DNA from 3 places in the Xenorhabdus santafensis genome. Region 1 is predicted to be linked to each of the others. Evidence: predicted binding sites of a transcription regulator. Region 1 holds the regulator's gene; each other region holds the start of a gene.
The links. The regulator Fur, encoded in region 1, represses iron uptake genes when iron is present. The targets are predictions, from matches to a motif close to ATAATAATGAGAACNACTATCAA.
Positions count from the first base shown of each region.

Region 2: the regulator Fur is predicted to act here: its motif matches at 5,539-5,561, upstream of feoA (ferrous iron transporter A).
Region 3: the regulator Fur is predicted to act here: its motif matches at 6,956-6,978, upstream of FE392_RS05370 (TonB-dependent hemoglobin/transferrin/lactoferrin family receptor).

Region 1 covers NZ_VCDN01000078.1:7,863-18,098, reverse strand. The annotation lists gene FE392_RS16745 (efflux RND transporter permease subunit) at 1-832, shown strand, start outside; gene FE392_RS16740 (TetR/AcrR family transcriptional regulator) at 851-1,441, shown strand; gene ybfE (LexA regulated protein) at 1,546-1,836, shown strand; gene fldA (flavodoxin FldA) at 2,011-2,544, shown strand; gene fur (ferric iron uptake transcriptional regulator) at 2,718-3,164, shown strand; gene FE392_RS16720 (beta-N-acetylhexosaminidase) at 3,308-6,013, opposite strand; gene glnS (glutamine--tRNA ligase) at 6,324-7,991, opposite strand; gene FE392_RS21345 (S24 family peptidase) at 8,389-8,712, shown strand; gene FE392_RS16710 (phosphoethanolamine transferase) at 8,859-10,236, shown strand, end outside.
Region 2 covers NZ_VCDN01000011.1:79,289-89,524, reverse strand. The annotation lists gene FE392_RS02100 (ATP-binding protein) at 1-151, opposite strand, end outside; gene ompR (osmolarity response regulator transcription factor OmpR) at 148-867, opposite strand; gene FE392_RS02090 (hypothetical protein) at 890-1,060, shown strand; gene greB (transcription elongation factor GreB) at 1,183-1,665, opposite strand; gene FE392_RS02080 (Tex family protein) at 1,929-4,280, shown strand; gene FE392_RS02075 (pyridoxamine 5'-phosphate oxidase family protein) at 4,734-5,258, shown strand; gene feoA (ferrous iron transporter A) at 5,666-5,893, shown strand; gene feoB (Fe(2+) transporter permease subunit FeoB) at 6,059-8,383, shown strand; gene FE392_RS02060 (FeoC-like transcriptional regulator) at 8,399-8,638, shown strand; gene FE392_RS02055 (MFS transporter) at 8,759-9,934, opposite strand; gene FE392_RS02050 (OsmC family protein) at 10,146-10,236, shown strand, end outside.
Region 3 covers NZ_VCDN01000018.1:49,057-59,292, forward strand. The annotation lists gene nqrF (NADH:ubiquinone reductase (Na(+)-transporting) subunit F) at 1-6, shown strand, start outside; gene FE392_RS05340 (FAD:protein FMN transferase) at 177-1,205, shown strand; gene nqrM ((Na+)-NQR maturation NqrM) at 1,221-1,445, shown strand; gene FE392_RS05350 (DUF6882 domain-containing protein) at 1,722-2,198, shown strand; gene cbrC (PF03691 family colicin E2 tolerance protein CbrC) at 2,342-2,929, opposite strand; gene FE392_RS05360 (DUF817 domain-containing protein) at 3,031-3,843, opposite strand; gene FE392_RS05365 (sigma-70 family RNA polymerase sigma factor) at 3,921-4,436, opposite strand; gene FE392_RS05370 (TonB-dependent hemoglobin/transferrin/lactoferrin family receptor) at 4,575-6,884, opposite strand; gene FE392_RS05375 (YtxH domain-containing protein) at 7,132-7,653, shown strand; gene FE392_RS05380 (GNAT family N-acetyltransferase) at 7,833-8,270, shown strand; gene betA (choline dehydrogenase) at 8,588-10,236, opposite strand, start outside.

The sequences.
Region 1 (10,236 bases):
AAACCGGGACAGCCTGACCGTGTTGAATGATCTCTATGTTAACAGCACATCGGGAACCAATGTTCCCATTAAATCCATCGCGGATATTTCTTTTGCTTCCGGCCCGGACAAAATTGAGCGTATTTCCCGCCAGCGCAAGGCCGCTCTTGAAGCCGATCTCAGTGGCATTGAAATTGGAACAGCGCTGGAGCAAATCGATAAATTGCCTTCATTGCAGAACTTGCCACCCGAGGTCAAAAGAGTGCTCTATGGTGATGTGGAATACATGGATGAGATGTTTGACCGTTTTTCCACCACCATGCTGTTAAGTGTTTTGATGGTGCTGGCTATCCTGATTATTCTGTTCAAAGATTTTTTACAGCCGCTGACGATTTTAATCGCCCTGCCCTTTGCCATTGGTGGTGCTATCATCGCTTTGCTTCTCTATAATGCCGCAATTGATATGCCTGTTATTATCGGCCTATTGATGCTGATGGGAATTGTAACCAAAAACTCTATCTTATTAGTTGAATTTATCCTCGAAAGAGCCCGTTCTGGTATGCCACGGAATGAAGCGATTATTCAGGCTGGCAGAGAACGAGTCAGGCCGATTATCATGACAACGATTGCTATGATTGCAGGGATGATCCCTCTCGTCTTAACCAGCGGGGCAGATGCCAGTTTCCGGGCACCTATGGCGATTGCGGTGATTGGTGGCCTGCTGAGTTCAACATTGCTGAGTTTACTGTTTGTCCCCGTTATTTATAGTTATATGGATGATTTTAAAAATTTTATGACTCCATATCTTAGAAAATTGTCATCGGTAACGAAGGACGATCTCGATTATCACTGACAAGCAGAGGAAGATAAGGTGAAAAAACTAACGGAAAAACAGAAAGCCAAACGCAAACATATTCTTGATGCGGCTATATCCTGTTTCATCGAAAAAGGGTTCCATGCAACGTCGACCGCAGAAATTTGCAAGGCGGCTGGCATGAGCCCCGGGAATTTGTTTCACTATTACCCGACCAAAAATGCCATTATCGAAGCTATTGCAGAAGAAGATTATCAGGACTATGACCAAATTTTGTCTGATTGCACTGATGAAAACTCATTCATTGCTACAATAGAAAAAATCATGGCAGAGCTGCTCCGCTTTACTGATACACCCGGCTATGCCCGTCTCGGTATCGAAATTATTGCTGAAGCTGGCCGCAATCCCAACGTCTATAAGATTTTTATCGAAAACGATAGAAAAATCAGGGAACGCTTAGCCTCGTTAATTCGCCAAGGTATTGAAGCAGGGGAAATTAATCGGCAAATTAATGCGGAACAGGCCGCCTCTTGGATAATGACCACCATTGATGGAACTATCGGCAGAAAAGGGATGGAATCGGATTATGAATGGGCAGGAAATTTTGAATTTCTGACCAGCATGGTACGCAAGGCATTGGCACCGTAATTGCCGATTCCGATAATCTCTCCCATCAACCAGTAGCGACACGCGCCCAGCTAAGGTATTATTGCCCGCTATATTTTGGTACACGCCCTTTATCAATTGAATTTATGGCAAAAGAACAAACTGATCGCACCACACTGGATTTGTTCGCAGATGAACGCAGGCCAGGGCGACCTAAAACAAACCCGCTGTCCAGAGATGAACAGCTTAGGATCAATAAGCGCAACCAGTTGCGACGAGATAAAGTCAAGGGATTGCGTCGAGTGGAACTCAAGCTCAACGAAGACGCCGTTGATGCACTGAATCATCTGGCGAAACAGCGTAATATCAGCCGCAGCGAGCTGATTGAACAAATGCTGTTAGCCCAACTGGCAGAAGAAAACCACCTTGCCGATTAACGGCTTTTACTCAACAACAATGAAGCTACGCACCACACAAATCTGACAGATTTGTCATGGATGTTTGGTCAAAATAGCGCTTTTGGTTTTATAAAAACTGACATTTTTCCTGCTGATTTCAGCGCGATGTGTACAAATTAAATACACATAGAAAACAAGAGGTTAACCCATTTTATGGCAATAATAGGTATATTCTTCGGCAGCGATACCGGCAACACAGAGAACATCGCTAAAATGATCCAAGAAAAATTGGGCGGTGCTGATGTTGCTGAAGTTCACGATATTGCCAAAAGTAGCAAAGAAGATATAGAAGCCTTTGATATTTTGCTACTTGGCATCCCAACTTGGTATTACGGCGAAGCTCAGTGTGATTGGGATGATTTTTTCCCAACACTGGAAGAGATCAACTTTGAAGGAAAACTGGTTGCCCTGTTCGGCTGTGGTGATCAGGAAGACTATGCAGAGTATTTTTGTGATGCCATGGGCACTATTCGCGATATTATTGAGCCTAAAGGTGCTATTATTGTGGGTCACTGGTCGACAGAAGGATATCATTTTGAAGCCTCGAAAGGGATGGCTGATGACAACCACTTTATCGGTTTGGCCATTGATGAAGATCGTCAGCCAGAATTAACTGATGAGCGCGTTGACGTCTGGGTTCAACAAATCAAGACTGAAATGAGCCTATCAGAAATTCTGGGAGCATAAGTTCCCGCCGCAAGATATTTTCTTGCATAATGTGTCATGATAGCAGAACTGGCATGGTTTTCATTTTGGATATCCATGCCTATAATCAACAACGTGAAACAGAATCATGATTCCCTCACGATACCTCTAAGTATCACAAGTTCACTTAACTCAAGTTACAGGACTGAATCCGCATGACCGACAACAATAAAGCATTGAAAAATGCTGGACTTAAAGTAACTCTTCCGCGGTTGAAGATTCTGGAAGTGTTACAGGACCCAGAATGCCATCATGTCAGTGCGGAGGATCTCTACAAAAAACTGATTGATATCGGTGAAGAGATTGGCCTCGCCACTGTCTATCGCGTGTTGAATCAGTTCGATGATGCCGGCATTGTCACACGCCATAATTTTGAAGGCGGTAAATCGGTTTTTGAACTAACTCAACAACATCACCATGACCATCTGATTTGTCTCGATTGTGGTAAAGTCATTGAATTTAATGACGAATTTATTGAAGAACGTCAGAAAAACATCGCTGAACGTTATGGGATTAAGCTTTCAAACCATAGCCTCTATTTATATGGTCACTGCGCTGTTGGTGATTGCCGCAAAGATAATGCACTGCATGATGAGAATTAATAAGAAGCAAGCACAATAAAAACTGATTGAATTTAAAGAATTAATTGAAATTGTTAGTTTTTGCTGTTTGATTTAATTTGAATAAGCTACTGCCGATTAGCCCAAGCTAATCGGCAGGTTGCTTAAAGCGCAGGATGTTTACTTCATCTAACTGATTTGACTTCATCTATCCGGCTGAAACGCTTGCCATCGCTGCTGACAGAACGGATTTTCACCTGTCCGCTGACTGAAGGTCTTTGCCTATCATTGTAAATTTGCCATGTTTTACCATCATCCAGAGAATATTGAATAGCGATTCCCGGCAGTGCAATGTTGGCTTCAAATATTCCATCAATAATTCTGCCACCCGGCACCGGCAGACGATATGAAACCCCCGCCTTATCCAATTTTGCCAGTTCATTTTGCCCCATCAGGTTGGCAAAACGTTGCCAGTCGTGATGAAGTGCGCTGATATCAACATAACGCGTTATCCCTCCCTTATATTCCCTGCCCTGCTGATATGTAAGCTCCCAGCCCGCCCGATGCCATGCCCGCTCCGCCAGCGGCAGTAAGCGCGGATAAATCATATATTCCATCTGCTCATCTGTTCTTACTGTTTCGCTCCATGATTGCCCCGACATTCCATAAGCCCCCGGCCAGTGTTTATTACTGTCAGTATTGAAGCGATTACCATCGCGATCTACCGAGGTTTCCGCATTTTGTGGCATGTTGTTTGGCGCAAAACTGAAAACTTTCTCTTCGTCATTAAACCGAGTAGCCCAATAATAACCACGCTCTTTCGGGTTAACTTCATACGGCATATCGAGATAAACATAATCAGGGCTGGAAACAACAACCCGATAACCTTTATTCGCCCAATCATTTACCGAGCCATAACCTCCCCAATAGAGCGTGTCCCAGAAGTTGACCGCTACGTGCTTGGTGGCAAAATCTTTTGCTGATTTGGCGTGTTTCAACCCATCCTGCCATGCCTGCATCGTATCAATGCCATGCGATCTGACGATTTTGCTGACTTCAATGGCAAAATAACTGGCAAGCTCATCAACATCTTTGATGACACCTTGAGCAATCATCTTTTGACAAGCCTGAGATTTTGCCCAAGGTTTATCTTCAATTTTTTGGTCAATAATACCTTTATGAGGCACAATTGGCCCATCTTTATCCTGATATCCCGCCCCCAGACGGATGTTTTTTGCTTCATCGCCACCAAAATGCCAAGTATTCAATGGCAATCCGGCTTCTTTGTGCATGGAAAAAATTTCACCGATCACCTTGTCGATAAATCGCTTGGAAGAATCCATGCATGGATTAAGGTAGCTTCGGCGATCATAGAACTGCACAGACGTCGTATTTGAGGTGTCAGTCGGATCAAGCAAGCGGTATTCGTTAGCTTCCTGCTCCTTTCCCTGAGCCATCAATTTGTTATAACGCGCTTCCATCGATACCACTGCGGCACGGGCATGGGCAGGTATGTCAATCTCCGGAATAACTTCTATCTGCCGGGCTTTGGCATAGTTCAAAATATCAATATAATCCTGACGGCTAAAATAACCGCTGCCCATGTTATTGTTATCCGGCCCTGAACCCAATTGCGGCAGCAGGCACCAAGTTTCACTCAAATCATGGCAACGTTGACTGCCAACGTCAGTCAATTCCGGCAAATCAGGGATCTCCAGGCGCCAGCCTTCATCATCACTTAAATGGAAGTGAAATTTGTTCAGCTTATAGTTGGACATTTGATCAAGCAGGCGCAAGACCGCTTCTTTACTGTGGAAATTACGGCCAACATCTAAAAATACGCCACGATATTCAAATCTTGGTGCGTCTTTTGCCATTAATGTCGCGATTTTTGGGGTGCCATTAGCAGGGAGTAAAGAAAGCAAAGATTGCAGGCCATAGAAGACACCGGACTGATCAAACGCAATGATTTGCGCTCCCTTGGTTGTGATTTCCAGCGAATATGCACCTTTCACCCGCCAATGATTATTAAATTTGTTTGCATTGATTTGGGTTGCAATTTGATAGCCATTATCAGCCAGTGCAATATTGTAGGATTTGAAACGCTCTCTGATAACTTTAATGGATGGGTCGTCCAGCCCTCCCAGCTCCAATTTAACACCACGGGATAAATCAACATCTTGGGAATGGATGGTTAATTCTTGCGGCGTAGGAATAATCTGCCCACGTAATTTATCCTCGCTAATTTTTGCCATCTGGATATTTTTCTTGAAGCGATTTTCAGGTGTCATCAGAACATTGTGATCATCAATGGTACGTTTCCACTGCTCGCCTTCCAGATCAGACAAAAATTCACTGATATTTTCCGTATCAGTATTTTTCAGTATCTTTGGTATCGCATCACCAGATGTGGCGTACCAACGCGGCATAAAATCTGTACTGAAAATTTGCCAATATTCGCCAATAATAGGCAATACAATGCGTTCATTGGCCTTGATGCCTTTAAATTTCTCTGTCGGTTCCAATTTATGCAAATCACCTGTGATATGAGTGATTTTGTATTGATCATTATCGAGTTTCAGGATCTGGCGGATGCTGTGAAAATAGATAGCCCAATCCGCTGCATTTATCGCTTGGGAGCCATTACTCAAAGTAATGTTGACCCGATTACAGGCAGCAGAATCCGCGCCCAGAATGGCGCAATCTGTGCCGTGTGATCCGGCTTGATTATCAATAACCTTGAAATTAACTTTCAGCTGGCTCAGTGATTCCACAACTTGCTGTGATGACATTTGTTGTGATACCTGTGGTGACATTTCTGCATAGGTAATCCCCATAAAACCAACTGCTGTGATGAGTGCTGCCAATGTCCGTAATTTAACGGTTTTCATAAATTACCTCGTCCGAATTTATTATTTTTTTCGATGGGGCAAATTTTAGAACAAATAATGTACAAATTTGGCTAGCTAATAACCCTATACAATATAGGACTATAAGGCAATTTTTAATCTCTGGGGGAAGGAGTTAATTTTCATTACGATGCTGTTAAGATCAAAATAGCAGCCGCGCTGGCAAGCCCACGCTATTGTCACTCAATCTGGTTAATCTAACCGATTGGTCAGAAGAACAAAAAACCCCGTTATTTCAACGGGGTTTGTTAACATTTTTATGAGCTGTACAGGTTAGATAACCAGAGTTACCTTACGCTTGTGAAATTTTTGCCCAAGTATCACGCAAGCCAACAGTCCGGTTGAAAATCAAGTGCTCAGCACTTGAAAGACGGCTATCAGCACAGAAATACCCTTCACGCTCAAACTGATAGTTATCTTCCGAGCGTGCGTTCGCCAATCCCGGCTCTACAAACCCTTTACGCACTGTCAGTGATTCAGGGTTAATGGTAGACAAGAAATCATCTTCTGCGCCTGGGTTTGGTACGCTGAACAAACGGTCATACAGATAGAATTCCGCCGGGACGCCGTGCGTAGCACTTACCCAATGAATAACACCTTTAACCTTGCGGCCATCGGCCGGATCTTTGTTCAGTGTTTGCTCGTCGTATTGGCAATAAATTGTGGTGATATTGCCTTCCGCGTCTTTTTCAACGCGATTTGCCTGAATCACATATGCATTACGCAAACGCACTTCTTTACCCAGAACCAAACGCTTATATTGACGGTTCGCTTCTTCACGGAAGTCGGCACGATCAATATACAATTCACGGCTGAATGGCACTTCACGGCTGCCCATTTCCGGTTTGTTCGGATGGTTAGGCATCGTCAGGATAACTTCACCTTCCGGCATGTTCTCAATCACCAGTTTCACCGGATCAAGAACCGCCATCGCACGCGGTGCGTTTTCATTCAGATCATCGCGGATGCAGGATTCCAGTGATGCCATTTCAACGTTATTGTCTTGCTTGGTGACACCAATGCGGCGGCAGAATTCACGAATGGAAGCGGCAGTGTAACCACGGCGGCGCAAACCCGAAATGGTCAACATGCGTGGATCATCCCAACCACTCACGATGTTTTCTGTCACCAATTGGTTCAGCTTGCGCTTCGACATCACGGTATATTCCAGATTCAGACGAGAAAACTCGTACTGACGTGGATGGCAATCAATGGTGATGTTATCCAATACCCAATCGTACAAACGACGGTTATCCTGGAATTCCAGCGTACAAAGAGAATGAGTGATCCCTTCCAATGCATCGGAAATGCAGTGCGTGAAATCGTACATCGGGTAGATGCACCATTTGTTGCCTGATTGGTGATGCTCAGCAAATTTAATGCGGTAAATCACCGGATCGCGCATAACAATAAACGAGGATGCCATGTCAATTTTGGCACGCAGACACGCTTTGCCTTCCTCAAAACCACCAGCCCGCATTTTTTCAAACAGAGCTAAGTTTTCTTCCACGCTGCGATCACGATACGGGCTGTTCTTGCCCGGCGCTTTCAAAGTGCCACGATACTCACGGATCTCTTCCGGACTCAACTCATCAACATACGCCAATCCTTTATTGATTAACTCAATGGCGTATTGATACAGCGTATCGAAATAGTCAGAAGAGTAACGGATATTGCCGCTCCACTCGAAACCCAACCATTTTACGTCATTCTGGATAGACTCAACGTATTCGATATCTTCTTTAACCGGGTTTGTATCGTCAAAACGTAGGTTGCATTGTCCCTGATAGTCTTGAGCGATGCCGAAATTCAGGCATATCGATTTAGCATGACCGATATGCAGATAACCGTTAGGTTCAGGCGGGAAACGGGTATGTACGGATGTATGTTTACCAGTTGCCAAGTCTTCGTCAATAATCTGACGAATAAAGTTTGTCGGGCGGGCATCTGCCTCACTCATCGTTTTTTCCTCAATGCAAAAAGCGCTTCAATATAACCCCTTATAATCTAACAAGAGGCACTGAGAAACAACACTTAGTTAGCGGTAAATGAAGTAAATAGTATCTAATGTTTATTGCCCCGCTCAGTTTTATGAACTAATCTCCCCTTTAGATCAATATGTATACTTACTGTCAACTTCAGTTGCAGTATTTCACCGCATCTTAATCCCCCCGATGATTGGGCTCAGCGACATAGCTTTACCTGTATATGCCCTCCTTTTGTATTAGAGGGATTTTCATATAAAGGAGATTGATAGAGCAGAGAGTACAGATGTTTAAAACGGCCCATTGCTGTGAATGCAGGACAAGACCTACTCCAATGAATTCCTTGATTGAACAGAATCAGATCATTGATACATTGATCTCACACAAAAATACTATGCAAATCATGTTAAAAAGAGGTATAAAGCTTCTATCAAATGTTCATCGCATACTTTTTGGCTTGGAGTAAAGGGAAACTCTATGTTGTTTTCAAAATACTCCAAAATACCTCAAGGCGTAATCACCGTCATTGATCCGGAAATGATACTTATGAATAATCATTCAGTAATATCAAAACGTTATAGAAACAACAAACTCGCTTTCAAACAATTTATTGCAGCAAAATATGATGCCTTTCTGAGGTCATTAAATACTCAACCCAATACTTTTTATCTTACTAATTCATGCTCATATTATTAGGGTCGTTACAGAAACAAGCACTGAGAAATAATATTAAGAATATATATAGTATTACATCAATTTAAAGAAAATACACACATATAAAAATCGTACCACTTTATATTATATTTCGTGGTCAACATTAAAATTGTAGAAAATATAGTTCAATGCCTAACATAAACCTTTTCAATCTCAAAGAGCGTTTGTTTTTATTTAGTAAATGTTTTTTAAAAGCAATTATACCACTCGCTTTTATTTTCATGGCTTCAAAAATGATGCTAAAAAGTGCAGCAGTAAGTTCATCAGAAAAAGATATTTTTCTTTTAACTTTACTGTTTGCCATATTAAACTCTTCAAAAAAAGCATTTTACCTTATTGCCTTACCTATAACGATAGCTTATAGCATATATGCTCCTGTTGGTATTACTTTTGGCGGCCCATCTTACCAATATATTATGTCATTTTTCGCAACAAATGTTCAGGAAAGTAGCGAATTTCTGAAACAAATCCCATTCACAAATTGGATTTATGCACTTTCCATCATTTTTTTTGTAATTCTGTTTCGATTTTCATCAATAAAGCTAGGTGTTTTTTACCATCGCAATAAAACATTTCTTTGCTTGGCTATAATTATAGCTTTATTGCCCCAAAAGCCTTTTAGTTTCTTCACTAAGATATACAACTCCTTTATAGAAGTAAAAGAGGAACTCATTAAACTAAACTCCTTAGATATAAAAAGCGCATGGGGAAATAGCACATTATCAGAAAAAACCTCTTATTATGATGATTACGTATTAATCATAGGAGAAAGTGCAAGGCGAGATTATCATCATGCGTATGGTTATCCAATTGATAACACGCCATTTATGGATAAAACAAATGGAGTATTAATTGATGGATTTACTAGTGCGGGAACTAATACTGTATCCTCTTTACGATTAATGCTAACAAAGTCAGATAAAGAAAACTGGCAACCAAATTATAATTTAGGATTAATTGATTTAATAAAATCAGCAGGATTTAGTACATATTGGCTATCCAATCAAGGTTATCTCGGTTATTTTGACACTCCAATCTCAGCAATTGCGAACAAAAGTGACTACAAATTCTTTTTAAAAAGTGGCGATTATCAATCCTCCAATACAAGTGACTTTTCATTGGTAGATAAATTTAACAACTTTTTATCCTCTGATTCAAAAAAGAAAAGATTTTTTGTTTTGCATTTATATGGGTCTCATCCTAATGCCTGTAGCCGCATAGCAGACTATAAGCGCATAATGCAAGTAACAGATAAAAAATATGATTATTTATCATGTTATATATCCTCAATAAATAAAACCGACGACATATTAAAAGATATAAATAAAAAACTATCTGAAAATTACAAAAAATCAGGTCGAAGTTACTCTATGATATATTTTTCAGATCATGGATTAGCTCATAGAGAGCACGCTGGGATAGTTGATTTCAGCAATAATCAGGAAAGCAAAAGACACTATGATATTCCTTTATTAAAAGTATCAAGTGATGACAATACTCGAAAAC
Region 2 (10,236 bases), on a different contig from region 1:
TCACCAGCAGGTCGGCAAGAGGATAGTCAGTCAGCAAACTGCCCAGTAACCCGGTCATCATCAAAGACAATGCCAGCACCAAAAACAGTGTCAACACTGCATACAGGACAGAGGAAAGCAGGGGGCATGACGAAATCCTCTGCTTTCTCATACCTTGTTTCCATCAGGTATAAAGACGTAACCCAAGCCCCAAACGGTCTGAATATAACGGGGATGGGCAGGATCTTCTTCAATCATGCGGCGAAGGCGGGAAACTTGCACATCAATAGAACGTTCCATTGCGCCATATTCCCGTCCCCGTGCCAGATTCATTAACTTATCCCGGGACAATGGCTCACGCGGATGGGAAACCAGAGCCTTCAGTACAGAAAACTCGCCGCTGGTTAAAGCCAATAGCTCATTTTGATGGAACATTTCACGTGTCCCAAGATCAAGTTTAAAGTTACCGAACTTGACCACAGCGTCAACCGGTGTCGGTGTTCTTGGCGATTCATGGGCATGGCGACGCAACACAGCACGCATGCGTGCCAATAATTCGCGTGGATTGAAGGGCTTGGAAATATAATCATCAGCCCCGATTTCAAGGCCAACAATCCGATCAACTTCTTCTCCTTTCGCAGATATCATAATGATCGGTATCGAGCTATTCTGACTTCTCAGCCTCCGGCAAATAGACAATCCATCTTCACCCGGCAACATGAGATCCAAAACAATCAATTGAATCGACTCTCTGGTTAACAAGCGATCCATTTGTTCCGCATTTGCTGCACTACGAACTTGAAAACCCTGCTCCGATAAATAGCGCTCCAATAGCGCTCTCAAACGCATATCATCATCAACAACAAGGATCTTATAACTCTCTTGCATGTTTCAGCTCCCAAGATGCTCCATGCCTGCAATTTCCATGATTCTGATAGAAAACCCATTACGCAATGTACACTTCGTCTTTCAAACTGCCTCTTTGCTGGCTGCGCTCGCTCATCCCAGTCACCGTGTTTATAAACAGACGGTTATCTATGCACCCGGGGATGTTCTCCCTTGCCGCCGCGATGCAATTTGAAATCCATTGAGTATAGAAACCAACCATCTGTATTTTAAGGCCATTACCTACATTAGCAATAATTGCTTATGTATTGGTTTTCTATCCTTGTTTTCCTATTTATATCGCTCAATCATCTTGACTTATGCTAAAGGCTTATAATCAATTTCCAGAATCCAGTAAATTGCCATGCCATTTGGGGTCATTACGGAGATTTCATCATCAACCTGCTTGCCAAGTAATGCCCTTGCTACCGGGGAATCAATGGAGATCCACTTTTTAGCCGGTTCGAATTCATCTGGTCCTACCAAACGAAGAATAAGCTCTTCACCATTTTCGTTTTCAACTTTTACCCATGCCCCAAAAAAAACCCGGCCTTCTTGCCGTGGATCAGGATCAACAATTTTCAGCACATCCAACCGCTTGGATAAAAATCGAACGCGACGGTCAATTTCTCTTAATCTTTTTTTACCATAAATGTATTCAGCATTTTCCGAACGGTCTCCCAGTGCTGCTGCATCTGAAACAGCCTGAGTAACTTTGGGCCGTTCCTCTTTCCAAAGATATTTCAGCTCCCTATCAAGTTCGAGCCAACCTTCGCGGGTGATGTAGTTACTTTTGGCCATGAAAAAACTCACATGAGAAAAGATGATTAATAGCGAAATACTATATCTCAACCCAATCTCAACCCGGAAGTTGTGCGATAAATTCTGTCGCATATGCGGCAAATATCGCACTAAACTGGAAATTATCGCGCTCAGCACGTATAAATGGAGCCAGTTTGAACCACGCCGGTAGTATTTCAGGTGAAAACCCGAATCCTATCCAGCTCTGCCTGACAATATCCAAGGGTATTTACAGGCGTTAAGAAATTTGAAGAAAACAGACCATGAATGAATCCTTAAGTCAAATCATTGCCGGTGAGCTACAGGCTCAGCCACAGCAAGTCCAAGCCGCCATTACTCTAATTGATGAGGGGAACACAGTTCCCTTTATCGCTCGTTACCGTAAAGAGGTCACCGGTGGTCTGGATGATACACAGCTCCGCCAGCTCGAAAGCCGTCTAGCTTACCTGCGTGAGCTGTCCTCCCGCCGTCAGACTATTCTTAAATCGATTGAAGAACAGGGTAAGTTGACAGTTGAGCTTGCAGAAGCTATCAATTCCACATTGAGCAAAACTGAACTGGAAGACCTGTATCTCCCCTATAAACCCAAACGCCGCACCCGTGGACAGACTGCGATTGAAGCAGGTCTGGAGCCTCTGGCTGACCTGCTGTGGCAAGATCCGCAACAAGAGCCGGAATTGGCTGCTGCGACCTATGTGGATGCGGACAAAGGTGTTGCCGATACCAAAGCTGCACTGGATGGCGCTCGCTATATCCTGATGGAGCGCTTTGCCGAAGACGCATCTTTGTTGGCAAAAGTCCGTGAATACCTGTGGAAAAATGCGCACTTGGTTGCCAAAGTTGTCGAAGGCAAAGAGGAAGAAGGCTCGAAATTCAGTGATTATTTTGATCACCACGAAGCCGTCGTCTCTGTCCCTTCCCACCGTGCTCTGGCTATGTTCCGCGGGCGCAATGAAGGTATTTTGCAACTGTCCCTGAATGCTGATCCTCAATTTGAGGAAGCCCCGAAAGAGAGTTACTGCGAGCAACTGATTACCGAGCATTTGGATCTGCGCCTGAATAACGCACCGGCTGACAGCTGGCGCAAGGCTGTCGTGAGCTGGACATGGCGCATCAAGGTGCTGTTGCATCTGGAAACCGAGCTGATGGGCACCCTGCGCGAAAAAGCCGAAGAAGAAGCCATCAACGTATTCGCCCGTAACCTGCACGACTTGATGATGGCAGCACCTGCGGGCATGCGTGCCACTATGGGTCTGGATCCGGGTTTACGTACAGGTGTAAAAGTTGCGGTTGTTGATTCGACCGGAAAACTGATCGCCACCGACACCATCTACCCGCACACCGGGCAAGAAAACAAAGCCGCCGCCAGCGTTGCTGCCCTGTGTATCAAGCATCAAGTGGAACTGGTTGCGATCGGTAACGGTACCGCTTCCCGTGAAACAGAGCGTTTCTTTGCCAATGTCCAGAAGCAGTACCCTGACGTTACCGCCCAGAAAGTGGTGGTCAGCGAAGCCGGGGCATCGGTTTATTCCGCTTCTGAACTGGCAGCACTGGAATTCCCTGATCTGGATGTTTCCCTGCGCGGTGCCGTTTCCATTGCCCGCCGCCTGCAAGATCCACTGGCTGAGCTGGTGAAAATCGACCCTAAATCCATCGGGGTTGGTCAATACCAGCACGATGTCAGCCAAACTCAGCTTGCGAAAAAACTGGATAACGTGGTTGAGGACTGTGTAAACGGCGTCGGTGTTGACCTGAATACAGCGTCGGTCGCCTTGCTGACCCGCGTTGCCGGCCTGAGCCGCACTGTTGCCCAAAATATCGTTAACTGGCGTGATGAAAACGGTCGTTTCGATAACCGTGACCAGTTGCTGAAAGTCAGCCGTCTGGGGCCGAAAGCCTTCCTGCAATGTGCGGGCTTCCTGCGTATCAATCAAGGTGAGAACCCTCTGGACTCTTCAACTGTTCACCCAGAAGCCTATCCCGTGGTTGAGAAAATCCTGTTAACGACCAAACAGACATTGCCTGAATTGATGGGCAACCCTGCCAATTTGCGTAATTTGAACGCCCAAGATTACACAACTGAGAAATTTGGTATCCCGACCGTTACCGATATCTTGAAAGAGTTGGAAAAACCCGGCCGCGATCCACGTCCTGAATTCAAGACGGCGACATTTGCCGACGGCGTTGAAACCATGAACGATCTGCAAGCGGGCATGATTTTGGAAGGCACAGTGACCAACGTAACCAACTTCGGTGCATTCGTTGATATCGGTGTTCATCAGGATGGCTTGGTGCATATCTCTTCTCTGTCCGATCGCTTTGTGGAAGATCCACATACTGTGGTTAAGACAGGCGATATCGTGAAAGTGAAAGTGATGGATGTTGACCTGAACCGCAAACGCATTGCATTGACCATGCGTCTTGATGAAAAACCCGGCGAAACGTCAGTACGCCGCGGTGGCCCACAAGGTGGCAACCGTCAGGAGCAGCGTTCTGGAAATGATCGCAACGGTAATGGCAAAAACCGCCATGCATCCCGTTCATCCGGTTCCTCTCCTTTTGCCAATAGCGCCATGAGTGATGCACTGGCGGCTGCATTTGGCAAAAAACGTTAATCTCAGGCTTTTTGCCATTTTGATTTAACAGCAAAATATAACAGGGTTAATTTTTATCATTGTCGATAAAATTGACCCTGTTAATTGTGAATATCGTTCTAAATTCAATATATTGTTCAATCCAATCACTTTTTCATTTATTTATTATCATGAATAAAAAACAATTATTACAGTGATGGAGCTTCATTTCATAGAATTAATAACTTAAATTTCATGGAATTTATCATATTTATTTATAACATGATAAATTTAAATAGATTGTAATGACTGCCCATTCCTTTTAATACTCCGTATAATTCGCCTTGCAATAAACCTCATAATAATGAGAAGTTATTGTATAAATAAAAAATATAATCAACTTAAAACCAATATGTTCTCTATCCTGTTGATTTCGAGATGTAGCTTGAAAGATGTGGGAAATAGAGGGCAAATTCACACTGTAGAGGAAAGACAATGAACAAGTATGTCCAAAGCAGTTTTGATTTACTCAGCAATATCCGTTTTTTCACTCTTTCTACCCATGATCCGGATGCAGATTCTGTCTGGTCATCTACGATGTTTTATATTGCCAAATATGATCCACTGACACTTATCTGGTACTCAAAGCAAAAGACACGGCACTCACAAGAGTTGCATATCAATCCCCGTGTCAGCGGTACCATTTACAGCAGCAAAATGCTGCCTGGTTCAGTGCTGGATCTGGCTGGCTCTCAATTTGTCGGCTATGCCCGTCAAGTTCCTGATGAGCGGTTGCAAGAAACCTACGATTACTTTTTCCTGAAAACCTATCCTGATGCAAATATCAGAAAGAAAAAATCGCGTCCTATCAGTGACTATCAAGGTCATGCAGAGCGCCGTTTTTATGAACTGGAGATCCAATCATGGTGGGTATACGATGCTGATGCCTGGAGCCAACATCAAGATGATGATCGTGTTCAGGTTCCTCTGAGTGAATTGCGTTATCCCCCCAAAGATTAATGTATGGCAATAAATAATCATTTAAAAAATTGATACAAAAATAAGAACCAACAAGTCCTGATGATTATTCAGGACTTGTTGGTGTTTGTTATTGTTTTTGGAAATGATAGTTCACATCAATATTCCCATTTTTACTGCCCGATTTTTTTTATCAATAAAAGGAATTTTCTGAAAATACTCTACAGTTATATTAATCATTTATTTTCAAAGAAAGTAACATTAATTTGATTAATATCAATTTGTTTCGAGCAAATTCAGGGATAAATAACCAGTGACGCAATTGAATATTATTCTCATTAGCAATCCATTCTCAGATATGCTAGCGTAATTAATACTTGTTAATTCCCCTTTATATAGGATAATAATTCTTATAATCACTTATATTATCAATGTAAACGGAAGGTTATATGGTACTTATTCCGGAGCGCAGGTATAAAATCTTGGGATATTCTTCTGATATTACCCCAGCTTACCGCCAGAAGTTATTGTCTTTTGGCATGTTGCCTGATGCTACATTTCAGGTTATTCGCACCGCGCCGTTGGGCGATCCAGTGCAAATAGAGATACTCAGGGTTAATCTCAGTCTTCGTAAAAGTGAGTTGGAATGCCTCATATTGGATGAAGAGCTGAATTAACGGCGTTCAGCCAAAATGAAAATATAGTTTAGAGTAAATATAATTCAGAGATAATTATGGTTCAGAGCAAATGCGCAGATCGCTTTACTCGCTCAACGCAACCATCACTTACTCACTTCATATAACAGGATACGACAGTATCACTTCCTGATTGGCAGAAGTATGATGAAACAATTAACCATAGGCCTGCTCGGCAATCCAAATGCCGGCAAAACAACGCTCTTTAACCAGCTCACTGGTTCCCGGCAACGCGTGGGAAATTGGGCTGGTGTTACGGTAGAACGCAAAACAGGCTCCTTTGCTACCCATGACCATCAGGTTGAGCTAGTTGACCTTCCTGGCACCTATTCCCTCACGACCATTTCAGAGCAAACCTCCATTGATGAGCAAATTGCCTGCCACTACATTCTCAGTGGTGAAGCCGATATGTTGATCAATGTCGTTGATGCTTCGAATCTGGAACGCAATCTTTACCTTTCGTTGCAACTCATTGAGTTGGGAATACCCTGCATTATTGCGCTGAACATGCTGGATATCGCCCAAAGCCAGAATATCAACATTGATGTTGCCGCGCTGGAGAAGCGCCTTGGTTGCCCGGTTATCCCGCTGGTTTCCACCCGAGCGACGGGAATCGATGCCCTGAAAAACGTCATCGATAACTACCCGCAGAAACCAGCCCAAGAACCAACACCAACACAGGTAGCCTATCCTGATGCGTTATTGCAGGAAGTGAACCGCCTTTCCAGTCAGATCACAGATAAATTCCCTTTACCGCAGCGTCGCTGGCTGACACTGCAAACGCTGGAAGGCGATATTTACAGCCGTGAAATTTCCGGGCTGACTCAGGCACAACTGGACGAAAGCAAGGCCCGACTGCAACAACAGCAAATTGCAGAACCCGACCTGATTATTGCCAGCGCCCGCTATCAAGCCATTAATAACATTTGTCAGGTGGTCATTGATATCCAAGCAGCAACGCCAAACAAACTGACCCAAGCACTGGACAGCGTTATCCTGAACCGCTGGCTGGGCATCCCGATTTTCCTGTTTGTCATGTACCTGATGTTTGTACTGGCTATCAATATTGGCGGAGCGCTACAGCCTATTTTCGATGGTGCTTCCTCTGCCATTTTCATTGATGGAATGCAGTGGCTGGGCTATACACTCCATTTCCCCAATTGGCTGACGGTTTTCCTTGCCCAAGGCATCGGTGGGGGAATCAATACCATGCTGCCACTGGTTCCGCAAATCGGCATGATGTACCTGTTCCTCTCCTTCCTTGAGGATTCAGGCTACATGGCACGGGCTGCATTTGTCATGGACAAGCTGATGCAGGCCATAGGGCTGCCGGGCAAATCTTTCGTTCCCCTGATTGTCGGTTTTGGCTGTAACGTACCCGCTGTGATGGGTGCCAGGACACTGGATGCGCCCCGTGAACGCCTGATTACTATTATGATGGCGCCGTTTATGTCTTGTGGGGCAAGGCTGGCAATATTCGCCGTCTTCGCTGCGGCTTTCTTTGGCAAAAGCGGCGCAAGCCTCGTTTTCTCCCTCTACATCTTGGGGATTGTCGTGGCTATTCTCACTGGCCTGCTCCTGAAATACACGCTGATGCGTGGGGAAGCATCCCCATTTGTCATGGAATTGCCGGTCTATCACGTTCCCCACGCCAAAACTCTGATACTCCAGACATGGCAACGGCTGAAAGGGTTCGTGATACGTGCGGGGAAAGTTATCGTCGCCGCCAGTATGTTCATTGGTGCCCTGAATAGTTTCTCCTTTTCGGGGAAAACCGTGGACAACATCAATGAATCCGCGCTGGCTTCCGCCAGTAAAGTCATTACTCCCATACTGCAACCCATTGGTGTCCATCCCGATAACTGGCAAGCGACTGTCGGTCTGGTGACTGGTGCAATGGCAAAAGAGGTTGTTGTTGGTACCCTGAACACCCTGTATACCGCAGAAAACATCACTAAACAGCCATTTAACCCAGATGAATTCAATTTGTTGGGCCAGTTGAAAGATTCAGTTGAAGAAACCTGGGATAGCCTGAAAGAAACTTTTACTTTGAGTGCACTTTCCAACCCGATTGAGGCCAGCAAAGGTGATGGGAATATGGATCGCGGCACCATGGGAACCATGAGCGCCAAATTCGGCTCTGCCATTTCTGCTTACAGTTATCTGATCTTTGTATTGCTGTACGTTCCCTGTGTCTCTGTCATGGGTGCCATCGCCCGAGAAACCAGCCGTGGCTGGATGACTTTCTCCATTTTGTGGGGCTTGAACGTCGCTTATTCGCTGGCAGCGCTGTTTTACCAGATAACCATGTTTTCTGCCCATCCAGAAAAAAGTTTGATCACTATCTTGGCGGTAGTGGTGGTTAACATTCTGATATTTATTGGTTTACGCCGCGCACGTAGCAGAGTCACAGTCGCGTTCAACAATACGGCTGAGCGTGACTGCGCCTGCTCAGATAACAGTTGTCACTAGTCGCAGGAGCCATACATGATTAGCTTGCTGGAAATCAGAGATGCCGTCGCCCTCAATGGGCGCACGGATGCGAGATCACTGAGCCATCAGTTTTCATCACCGCTGCCTATGGTGGAGGCCATGCTCAAGCAGCTTGTCATGATGGGCAAACTGGAGGAAGTGGATGCTTCCTCCTGCCTCAGCGGGGGTTGCAAGCAATGCCCGGAAACGCAGAAATGCGACACTAAAGCGTACCAATTGGCAGCCAAAAATTGAGGTATTGCCTGCTTTATGGAATGTGATTAAAGCAGGCTCTCAACTATTTTTAATCTGTTCGAATCTTTTCCCAAGATCCTATCTTTCCAAGATCATAAAAAATTTGGATTTCACGTTTACTCAATGCCTGATGGGCTGACGCAGAGAATACAGCACACAAAGCATTACGCCCAACGCAAGGCAGAGAATTAAGAGCGTCGTTATCCAGGGATATTGGCTTGGCAACATACTTGCAGCAATACCAATCACAGCCGCCATGACTTGGTGAAGAAAACCACACAAAGCCACCGCGTAACCCCCTCCGATGGGGGATTTTTCAATAGACATCGACATACTGATAGGATAAATAATCGCCTGCCCGATAAGTGCAACGCAGTATGGCAGCCAGAAAAGCAAGGCCAGATAGAAAACCCCGCCCAATAACATCATCGAACAACCAAACAGCAATATTCCCAATCCCATCAGGATGATCAATTCACGGCCTTTCCTGACAACATAACGGTTAACGATAAATGCGCCCAAAAAATAGGTCATGCTGATAGGCCACCCCAGCAAACCATATTCATATGCGTTCCATTGCAGGTGGGTTTGGAAGATAAACGGCGCATTAGTGTTAAATGTAACGACTATCCCATATCCCAATGCCCCCGCTAAAGCAGGCAGAAGAAATGGCTTATGGCGCAAAATGGCAACGTAAGTTTGTTTAAAAGAAAGGGAGGAGGGAGTCAGTTGCATGACCGGAAATTTTATCAGGAGGAATGACGCAAACAATGCCAGTGTTGTGATAGCCAGACTGAAAAAGATGACCTGCCAGCCCAAGAATTTTGTCACCAAGGCACCTAAAAATTGCCCGATTCCCACCGAAACCACAAATGAAAGCGAGAGCCAAGAAAGGCTTTTCGCTAACCGATCACCACTAAAATAATCTTTGATTAAGATGCGGGAAAGCACGGACATTCCTCCTGCCCCCACCCCCTGCAAAAAACGGAGAAAGATGAACACCTCTGTATTACTGACCACCGCTATGGCAAGACTACACAAGGAATAAAAGAGGATAGCCATTGAGAGCACCTTTTTTCGGCCATATTTTTCGCTTAACCCTCCCCAAATAAGCACCAATACCGCCATGCCAATTAAAAAGGCGGGGAAAGATAAGGCAATATCTTGTTGCCGGGCCGATAATTTTTCTGCAATCAACGGCAATGCAGGTAAATACATTGAACTACCTAATTGCGATAAAAAAACCGTGATGCAAGCGATAAATATTATATATTCTTTTTTTATTTTAATTTCCATATAAAATATCTTATTAACAATGAAAGGCCCATTTTTCACTTGAATCAACCAATGAAAAACGTGGGATAAAAAAGCATCTCACTCAATATTAAACAATAAATGACGTTGATGAAGAATAAATTCATTTATTTTGGTGTCATTGAAAAGTAAAAGACATTTTCTTATTATCTTACATGCAGTTTTTCGATATTAATGACCAGAGGATAATTACATGCCTAAAGAGTTATTTACTGCAACAGTTGAATCAGTTGGTCGTCTCAAAATGAAATGTTCATCCCGGGATTTTAGCTTCCACATTGACG
Region 3 (10,236 bases), on a different contig from region 1:
GGTTGATGATGTACCCAATATATTTCAAGTCGATAGATTTCAAGTTTCAGCCATCAGGGCGATAGCTTGAAAGGCGGCGAATATAAAGGGTAGTGCATTGATTTAACGGCAGCGCCCACTCTAGGTGGGCGCTGACGATTCAGAACAAGGCAAAAATAAGTCAGAAAGAGTAAGTTATGTTGAGTAAAAAAATTATCAACTGGGGTACATTGTTTTTTGCGGTTGTGCTGTTATCGGCGTGCGGTGGCCCTGAACAGCAAGACTTGAGTGGGCAGACGATGGGGACTTATTACTCCGTTAAATACGTTTCTGACTCGTCGGCAGCTGCTCCAGAAAACCTGCAAAAAGAAATTGATCGGTTACTGGAAGAAGTCAACAATCAAATGTCCACTTATCGACCAAATTCTGAATTGAGTCGTTTTAATCAAAGCCGTGAAGTGAATAAACCTTTCCCAGTCTCTGCCGCTACAGCAAAAGTTGTCAAAGAAGCTATTAGAATTAATAAGCTGACTGAAGGCGCTCTGGATGTAACTGTTGGCCCATTGGTCAATTTGTGGGGGTTTGGGCCGGAAGGAAGAGTTACCAAAGCGCCGACGAATAATGAGTTAGAGACTCGCCGTGCTTGGACGGGAATCGATAAATTGTCCGTTGAAGGCAATAACCTGATCAAATCAATCCCTGAACTTTATGTTGATCTCTCTTCCATTGCCAAAGGCTATGGTGTTGACGTTGTCGCCGAATATCTGGAATCCCAGAACATCAAAAATTACATGGTTGATATTGGTGGTGAAGTTCGCACATTAGGCCACAATGGCAAAGGAAATCCGTGGCGGATTGCGATTGAAAAGCCATCGGACAAGGGCATGGCTCAGAGTGCCCAAGAAATAATTGCACCGGGAAACATGGCTGTTGCGACATCCGGTGACTATCGTAATTATTTTGAACAAAATGGCGTGCGTTATTCCCACACGATTAATCCTAAAACCGGAAAACCGATCAGGCATAATCTGGTTTCAATTACTGTGATAGCACCAACGTGCATGAGCGCAGATGGTTTTTCTACGGGCTTGGATGTATTGGGGCCTGAGGAGGGAATGAAAGTGGCTGAGAAACTGAATATCCCGGTCTTTATGATTGTCAAAACTAAAGATGGCTTTGAAGAGCGCTATAGTGCTGCTTTTAAAGCATACTTACAGAAGAAATAAGAAGGGGGAAAGGTTATGGAAGTCTTTATCGCCGCTTTTATCTTCTTCCTGCTCGCTTTTGCAGGAATGGCTCTGGGCTATATCGTCAAGCGCAAGAGTATTCAGGGAAGTTGTGGTGGTTTGGGTAGCATTGGTGTAGAAAAAGTATGTGATTGCCCATCGCCTTGCGATGCCCGCAAAAAACGTGAAGCGAGGGAAGCTGCCCGTCTTGCCCAGCTGGAGAAAAACCGCATTCTGTAATAACAGGCTTGTGATTAGCAACTGAGAAATTGCATTAGAATATAACCCGCTGTTAAAAATAGCGGGTTTTTTTATCTGGAATCAGCCTTATATCTCTGTCTTTCAGAAGGTGCCAAGCAACTAAAATATATAGGCATCAAGGATAGTGCATAGTCTGAAATTGAGTGCTGAGTCCAGCTATCAATGTCGGCTGATTATATTTTTCGCTAACAATATGTAATCAGCTGATTTACCTAAGATAATATTGGGGATTTCACACTGTAAGGAATAAATTTAATGAATAATAAATTTGAACAAATACCCTATGATGTGCTGATTGAACGCAGCATGAACGCACTGCAATATAAAAATCAGTTCCACTGTGATACTTGGAAACTAGAGGAAGCGAGCTGGTCTGTCGATCAAGATGAGGGCATCATCATTTTTCATGCCCCAGATAATATTGTGGCAGTGGCATCAGTTCAGATAGTGGGCACTTACGACCAAAATCAGGGAAGTTGGATGTGGGGCTGGGCAAATAGTTCGGTTAAAGAATCTCTGACACAGGATGCATTAACTTTGCAAGCTTATGGTGAGTGCCATGGTAATGCTTTATTGACTGAGCGTGTCAGCGAAATAGGTGAAAGTGAAGCATGGCAGTTAGCGGCGTTAGCCTGTGAGCTTAATAATCAGCAGGGTGTTTATCGTGGTGTTGCCGGAAGTACATTGATTTTTATGACATTTGGTAAAATTTCTCTCCAGCAAGAAAATTAATAAAACAGAGCCTTACTCTTTGCTAGGTAAGGCATTATTCCTTTTGTTTTTTTGACGTCAAATTGTGCGATTGCCGCATAATTAGGTTGTTATACAATGCAGTTGCTACACAAGCGGTACAGCCTACTGAATTATTTTAACTATTAGCTGAAATCAAAACACAAACGCAGTTTGCCGCAGTGGAGGCATTGGAATAGATATCCCTGACAATCACCGTTATTACACAGGCTGCGGGATAGATCATCAATTGAAAATCCATACTCTGCGATATCGTTTTCTAGAGACACGAATTCGTCGAGCCTATCTTTTATTTCATCCCAACCTACATAACCGATAAACGCACAAGGTTCATTGCAGTGCGCTAGCCAAATTTCTTGCTGCCAGCCGGAGTAACCCGGTGTTCTTGCAACAAGTTCATTCACCATTTCTGTCGAATAAAGGGTCTTTGTTCCTGAAACCTCATCATCTTCATCATATTCAAAGTCGACACCTTCTATACCTGCACCATCTTGAAATTCACCATCAAACTTTTTGCTGGCAGAACCATCCGCAATACACCAAGGGCATAAGGCATCGATATCGTCAACAGAATAAAATGGATTTTCATAGTAAATATCGGTCGGCTGATGGCAGCAGTCACAGTTAACGGTTTTATCGGTAGAAAATGCCCCTGTTCCAATCGGATCTGGATGATATTTGAAAACAGGCAATGCTTTTTTATTGAGTTCCATATTTGCTCCTTTGCATACATTTAGATCCTTACACTTCTTATGACGATCTTATTTCATGTTGCTGAATGTCAAAAAAAGTATGGAAAATAGACATGATTAAATTAGCGGGAAATGGCAACACTCGCTTTGATATGTTTAAGGTGAACGACAATCGTAAAGGTCACAATCACCAATAATGACCAAGCTCCCCATTTTCCGGCATGGACAACAGACCAAGCGCCTAATTGATGCGGGTATTGCCAGATGCCGAAGAAAGTCCCGAAGTTTTCCGCCAGCCAAATAAAAAAACCAATCAGCATAAAAGCAAGCAATAGTGGCATCCTGCGTTCTTTATCCAACGGTGTATAAAAAACTGTGCCACGGGCATATAACCCGAAAATAAAGGCAGTTAAATACCAGCGATAATCATCAATATAATGGTGGCTAAAGAAGTTGATATAAATAGCCAGTGCCACCAAGGTTGCCATCCAATACGGAGGGTAATGTTCAATACGTACCTTAAAAAAGCGCCATGATTGTATAATGTAGCTCCCTACAGCTGCATACATAAAACCGGTAAACAGAGGGACTCCCCAAAGTTTGGTCAACGCAGCATCAGGATATTGCCATGAGCCAATGGATGCTGATGTTTTAAATAGCTCCATGATGAAACCGACTAAATGGAAAACACAGATCGCTTTCAGCTCATCCCATGTTTCGAGTTTTGACCATAGCAGAAATGCCTGAAAGGCGACGGCAAATACGAGCAATGCATCATAACGTGGTATACCTGCGATGCCTTTTGCTGGGATTAAAAATAAAGCCAAAAAAAAGAATCCCGCAAATAAACACGAGCGGGCATTAATTAATCCAAAGAAAAGAAATTCTAAAATAAATCGTTTAATGCCTGTGCTTTTATTTGGCTGATGGGCCATTAATAAGTTATCAACTTTACACAGAATATTCAGTTTTTGGTTCAAAATTTCCATTTAATTAACCTAACATTGCCTTATCACAGGAGATAAAGAAGAGAGCACTTCTTATGAGCTTGTTGTAAGTAATTTTTTACTGAACTCATTGAAACGCCGAGATCTTCCGCTACGTCTTTATAGCGCATTCCTTGCAGTTGTGTCAGTAAAAATGCTTGCCGGACTTTAGCAGGCAGTTCATCCAGTGTGTTATCGATTTTTTCTAATTGTTCCAGCAACACCAGTTGATGTTCAGACGAGTGCGATGTGCTTTTTGGCATTGCTTTCATATATTCCAGATAACCGTCTTCAAGCTTTTTCCTGCGGCAATAGTTAGCGAGCGTCCTACGGGCTATTGTTATCAAAAAGGCTTTGGGCTGCTGGATGTATTTAAGATCTGATGATTGCATCAGTTTGATGAATATCTCATGAGTGAGATCTTCAGCATGATTTGGGCAAGCGCTGTTTTTTCTGATCCAGTTGCATAACCAACGGTGATAGTCGAAATAGAGGTTATGGGCGATCTCATTGTGCCCAAATGTGCTTTTTTGCACCGCCATGATGATGTTACCTAAAAGGGGGTAGGATAAATCTGATAATGATTATTATTTGTATTTGTTGGGGGAAGTCAATGCGGCATTTTAGACTTAACCCTCTTAAAAATTAAGAGGGTTAAAAAGTGAGTGATTAAATATCAGTTAGAATTGCTGTGAAATACTGAATTTGAAGTTACGGCCAATGCCTGAAACTGATTCCCCTAAGTAGGGATAGTAATCGCGGTTGAACAGGTTATCGACAGTGATGCGTGCTTCAAACCCTTTTATATAAGTCGGACGCCAGCTCGCAAACAGACCGTGCAAGGAATAACCTTTAGTTTTAGGTAATGACCAATGTCCGGCCATAGGATCATCATCTACCGGTGAGCGATCTTGTTTGCGGATAAAATCGCCTTTCCATCCCATTTCCATCTGCAATTGCGGAATTTTAACGCCCAGCTTAGCGTGAGCTGAGGTCGGCGGAATTTCCTCTGTCCAAGTTTTATGGCCTATCCAAGGATCTCGCATTGAAGCATCTCGCTGACCACGCAGAGTGGAAAAAGATAATTTTCCAAATAGTGTGCTGCTGTCGTAGAAAGTTTCTATTTCCAGACCTTCGATGGTATATCCCGGCAGATTGCGATAGTTTGCCAGTGGTTTTCCGCATGATTGAGTGGAACCACTTTCAATTTGTGCTTCACAGTAGATACCACGTCTTTTAAAGATTTCATCTTTACCGCGATTGCGGAATAGAGTGGTACGGATTTGCAGACTGTCATCCTTGAGCATCAGATTATCGAAATCGAGAATTGCACCGAGGCGTAGCCCTGTCATTCTCTCAACATCAAGATTGCGGCTTGAACCCGGCAAGCTGGTTCTTGCCGATTGAACTTCATATTGCTCATCAACTGATGGCGCCCGCCATGTACGGCTGATATCAGCGAACAGAGAAAGGTTTTCACTGGTTTTCCATACCATACCGAGATGAGAACTCCAACCAGTGTAGGTTACACTGCGGTAGTCATGGTTTACTTTGGGTGATTTATCGTTAAATATCGGTGCCTTATTTTCTTCACCTGTATTTTTGATATGGTCGTAACGGACACCTGGAGTGACAGTGAAACTGCCTAGTTTCAAAGAATCCTGAACATAAAAACTGTAAATTTGCTGGCTGCCAGACGGCATATAATTAGGTTGATAATAGCCATAATTATAATCGGCTTTATTCTTATTGCCCTTATTGAACATTAAAACGTCATTATCCTTTTTATGCCAACGTGTTCCCACCAATAACTTATGTTCAATTATGCTTGTTGAAAATACACTCTCATTCTGGATTTTTGCGATATTATCAATGTAGTCAACCCAGCTTTTATTACCCATTAGCACACTGAAAGAGCTAGAGGCATTTGCTGGGCGGCTATCATTTTGTTTTGTTTTGGAATATCCATATGTCATCGTCAGATTTAGCCATGGATTATCCTCTGGTGCGATATTCCATTTAGCAGTGTAGTTTTGATCAATCTGATCACGAAAAACTAATTTTCTTTTCCATGCCATATCCCTACCATACTTTTCTACTTCTGTAGCAGATGGAACGACCATTTTACCTCGTTTAGCCGCCCATGGTTGCCATCCCGCTGATTCAGAACGCATGGCAGACAGATTTATAGTATGGGTGTCATTCGGATAGAAATTGGTTTTTAATAAATAAGATGTTTGATTGTTTTGTGAAAATTCAAAATGTGTGCCATCAGGGAGTTTAATATTATGCCCATTGCGTTTATTTACATAGAGTAACCCATCAGCAAAGCCGTTGGGATCTCTGCCGTATATTGTTCCAGTATTGATCCATTGTCTGTCATTGGTATGGTAGCTTTGTTTGATCAATCCCCCCCAATTTTCATCGTGGCGAAGAAAATCATTGGCATCTTTGGTGGTAACTTTAACAGATCCACCAAACCCACCATGTCCATTCAGTATGTTGTGGGGCCCTTTATCAACATCTATACGCTTAATTAATTCAGGTTCAAGAAAGATAGAACCTTGACGATATTTCTGAAAACTTTTTGGAGCCCCATCCAGAGTAACCTTTACATCTTCATTTGATCCCATTCCCCAAATGTTCAGCGTTTGCCCGCCGGGGCGCGGAGATCCCGACATCGAAACACCCGGAAGTTGATCGAGCAATTGAGCAACGTTATCGGCCTGAGTTCGGTCAATATCCGCCTTTTTAAGGACAGAACTGCCTGCATTGGTGCTGTTGTGTAAACTTCCTACCACGGAAAGAGCGGGTAATGTCATCACCTCATTTTTCTTTTCTGTTTTCTGTTCCACAAGATCCCCGCTTGCATAAACAGAGCTGGAAAACACCGTACTCAGAACCACAGTACCAGAAATTGTGCTGCTTAAAATTGTTTGAATTATGGTCACGAGTGGGCGTTTTTCTAATTTTTGACTATTATTTGCCATAAATTTCCTGAAATTTTATCAAGTAAAATATTTTCATTGTTATAAGTCACCTGAGATAGGAAATCGGGCAAATCAAAATGAGAATTATTTTTGTTTTTGCCTATCTCGTTACGTCTTCTCTGCTGCCGATGCTGTCGGCAATGAGATCAAAGTGCTTATGGGATGTTGTGGCACCGAATGGCCAGAACACTCATTGGCGAGGTCATTTCCATAAGTGCAATTTCCTTAAGTACAAAGGGGTTAGTCAATGAAGAAAAAGATCCTTGGTTCTCTGATTTTGGCTGGTATTGTGGCACTGGTTGCAGGTTGTGATGATGCTGCTAAACAAGCAGACGAAGTTACGCAGCAAACAGAAGAAAGTGCAACGCAAATGAAAAAGGATGCTGAGCAAAAAACCACGGACATGATGGATGATGTAAAAGAAAAATCGCAGGAAATGAAGGACAACGCTCTGAAGGAAGGCCAAGGCATGGTCGATAAATCCAAAGAAGAGCAAAGCCAAATCAGTAATTCCGTCAATGACGTCGCAAATCAAGTCAAGTCCAAGATGGCAGATATACAGGATAATGCCACTAAGGCCGCTAATGATTTGTTGGGAAATATAAAAGAGGGAACAGGCGATATCAAAAATCAGGCGACCGATAGCCTTAATCAGCTTTCGGATAGCGTGAAGTCGAAGACAGATGAGATAAAGTCGGAAACTGATAAAAAAACGGATGATCTGATTAATAGCCTGAAAGGTGATAGCGATAAAAAAGAGGAAAATTAATTTATCTGCTTAATATCCTGTGAGTGCCAACTGCACAAATATCAGAAGGGTAATCTAAAGAGGATTACCCTTCTTTTTGGCATTATTCCAATGGTGCTTTAGTGCGCACTAACTTGACTTATTTAATCATTTGGCATTAGGTTAAGAATTATTTTTCACATCACACTCAGGACATAATAATGGAAATAAAATACAGTGTCGGAAGACAAAATCCAGAATTAATCCAGCAGGCATTTTTCGTTCGTGAAAAAGTATTTACAGATGAACAAGGTTTTGAGGCTGACATTGATATTGATGAGTATGATGATATTGCCTTGCATGCCGTGATCTTTGATAACGAAAAACCAATCGGTGTATTACGTGCGTTTTCGAAAGACGGTAATGTACTGAAAGCAGGGCGAATTGCGGTACTGAAAGATTATCGTGGTCGTGGCATTGGCCGTAATCTCATGGAGTTTATTGAAGATTATGGGCGCAAAAATAATATTTCATCTATCGAATTATCTTCACAATGCCATGCCCAGCCATTTTATGAGGGACTTGGCTATCAGGCGCATGGGGACATTTATTTAGAAGATGGCGCTGAGCATATCTATATGGTGCTAAATTTAGCGTAATCAATTTTTCTGATAGTTAATATGAATTTTAATATCTAAAAATACTTATTATTTCTTTTGTAAATAGCAATGCGGGAAAGTGCTAGCGAAAACTATGTAAGCAATATGACATAATCCCCTTATTTTCCCGCATTGATGATTTACACATCTCGTCTTTCAAACTGTCTCTTTGTTGGCTGCGCACGCCCGGCTATCCCGGTCACCGTTTTTGTAAACACACGGGCTATCTACGCTTCCGGGGATACTCTTCCTTGCCTCCGCGATGCAGATTGAAATTCACTGTGCATAAGCTATTTCAGTAAAAATAAATTTTTTGATCAACGATTTTGCGTTAATTGGCGAACCGGTGCACTATTGGCAACATAATATTTTGCCTGGCTGCGTGGTAACGGCGATCGCTTGCGTATCTTATCTGCAATCTTTTCAGCTATCATAATTGTCGTCGCATTCAAATTCCCGGTAATAATTTCAGGCATTATGGATGCATCGATCACTCGCAAACCCTCAACACCGTGTACACGTCCCTGACCATCAACGACAGCCATTTCATCCATCCCCATTTTACAACTACATGATGGATGGAATGCGGTTTCCGCATGCTCACGAATAAAGGCATCCAGTTGCTCATTTGTCTGAATTTCAATACCCGGACTGATTTCACGGCCACAGTACGGAGCCAGCGCAGGCTGAGCCATAATTTCCCGTGTAATGCGAATAGCGTCGCGGAACTCCTGCCAATCTTGTTCCGTTGACATATAGTTGAACAAAATGCTGGGATGCTGACGCGGATCCCGCGATTTGATGTTTACGCGGCCACGGCTTGGGGAGCGCATGGAGCCAACATGAGCCTGAAAACTGTGTTGGTTGATAGCATTACTGCCATTGTAATTGATGGCAACGGGCAGAAAATGAAACTGAATATTCGGCCAGGCAAACTTTTCACTGGTACGAATAAAACCTCCGGCCTCAAATTGATTGCTGGCTCCAATGCCGGTTCCTTTGAATAACCATTCAGCGCCTATTTGAGGCTGGTTATACCATTTCAATGCAGGATAGAGAGAAATGGGTTGCAGGCACTCATATTGCAAATACATTTCAAGGTGGTCTTGTAAGTTTTGCCCGACCCCCGGCAATATTTGCACCACAGGAATACCAAACTCGTTCAGAACCTCTTCAGGGCCAATGCCAGAACGTTGCAGAATTTGCGGTGAGGCGATGGCTCCAGCACAAAGCAAAACCTCTTTGCGTGCTTTGGCGTACCTTAAGGTGGAACTTTTGCCCTGATAAAAATTGACTCCGACAGCTTTTTTGCCTTCAAACTTGAGGATGTCCGTCAAGGCGTGGGTGACAATAGTGATATTTTTGCGCGCCCGGGCCTGATCAAGATAACCACGGGCTGTACTGGCTCGCCTTCCATTGGGAGTGACTGTGCGATCCATTGGGCCAAAACCCTCTTGCTGATAACCATTCAGATCGTCAGTTCGTGGATAGCCTGCCTGAATGCCCGCTTCAACCATAGCGTGAAACAGTTCATTATTTCCCATTTTTGGGGTTGTGACACTGACCGGCCCGACGCTGCCATGATAGTCATTTTCGCCAATATCCCGTGATTCAGATTTGCGAAAATAAGGCAGGCAATCCAGATACGTCCAGTCTTCCAGCCCGGGTTTGGATGCCCAATTATCAAAATCCAATGCATTGCCGCGGATATAGCACATGCCATTGATGAGTGAAGAGCCGCCAAGCCCTTTGCCGCGACCGCATTCCATGCGTCGGTTGTTCATGTGGGGTTCAGGATCGGTTTCATAAGCCCAGTTATAACGGGTTCCCTGCAAGGGATATGCCAGCGCTGCTGGCATTTGAGTACGGAAGTCGAACCGGTAATCTGGCCCACCGGCTTCCAAAAGCAGGACAGTGACATCGGGGTCTTCCGTCAGACGAGTTGCAAGTACGTTACCCGCTGAAC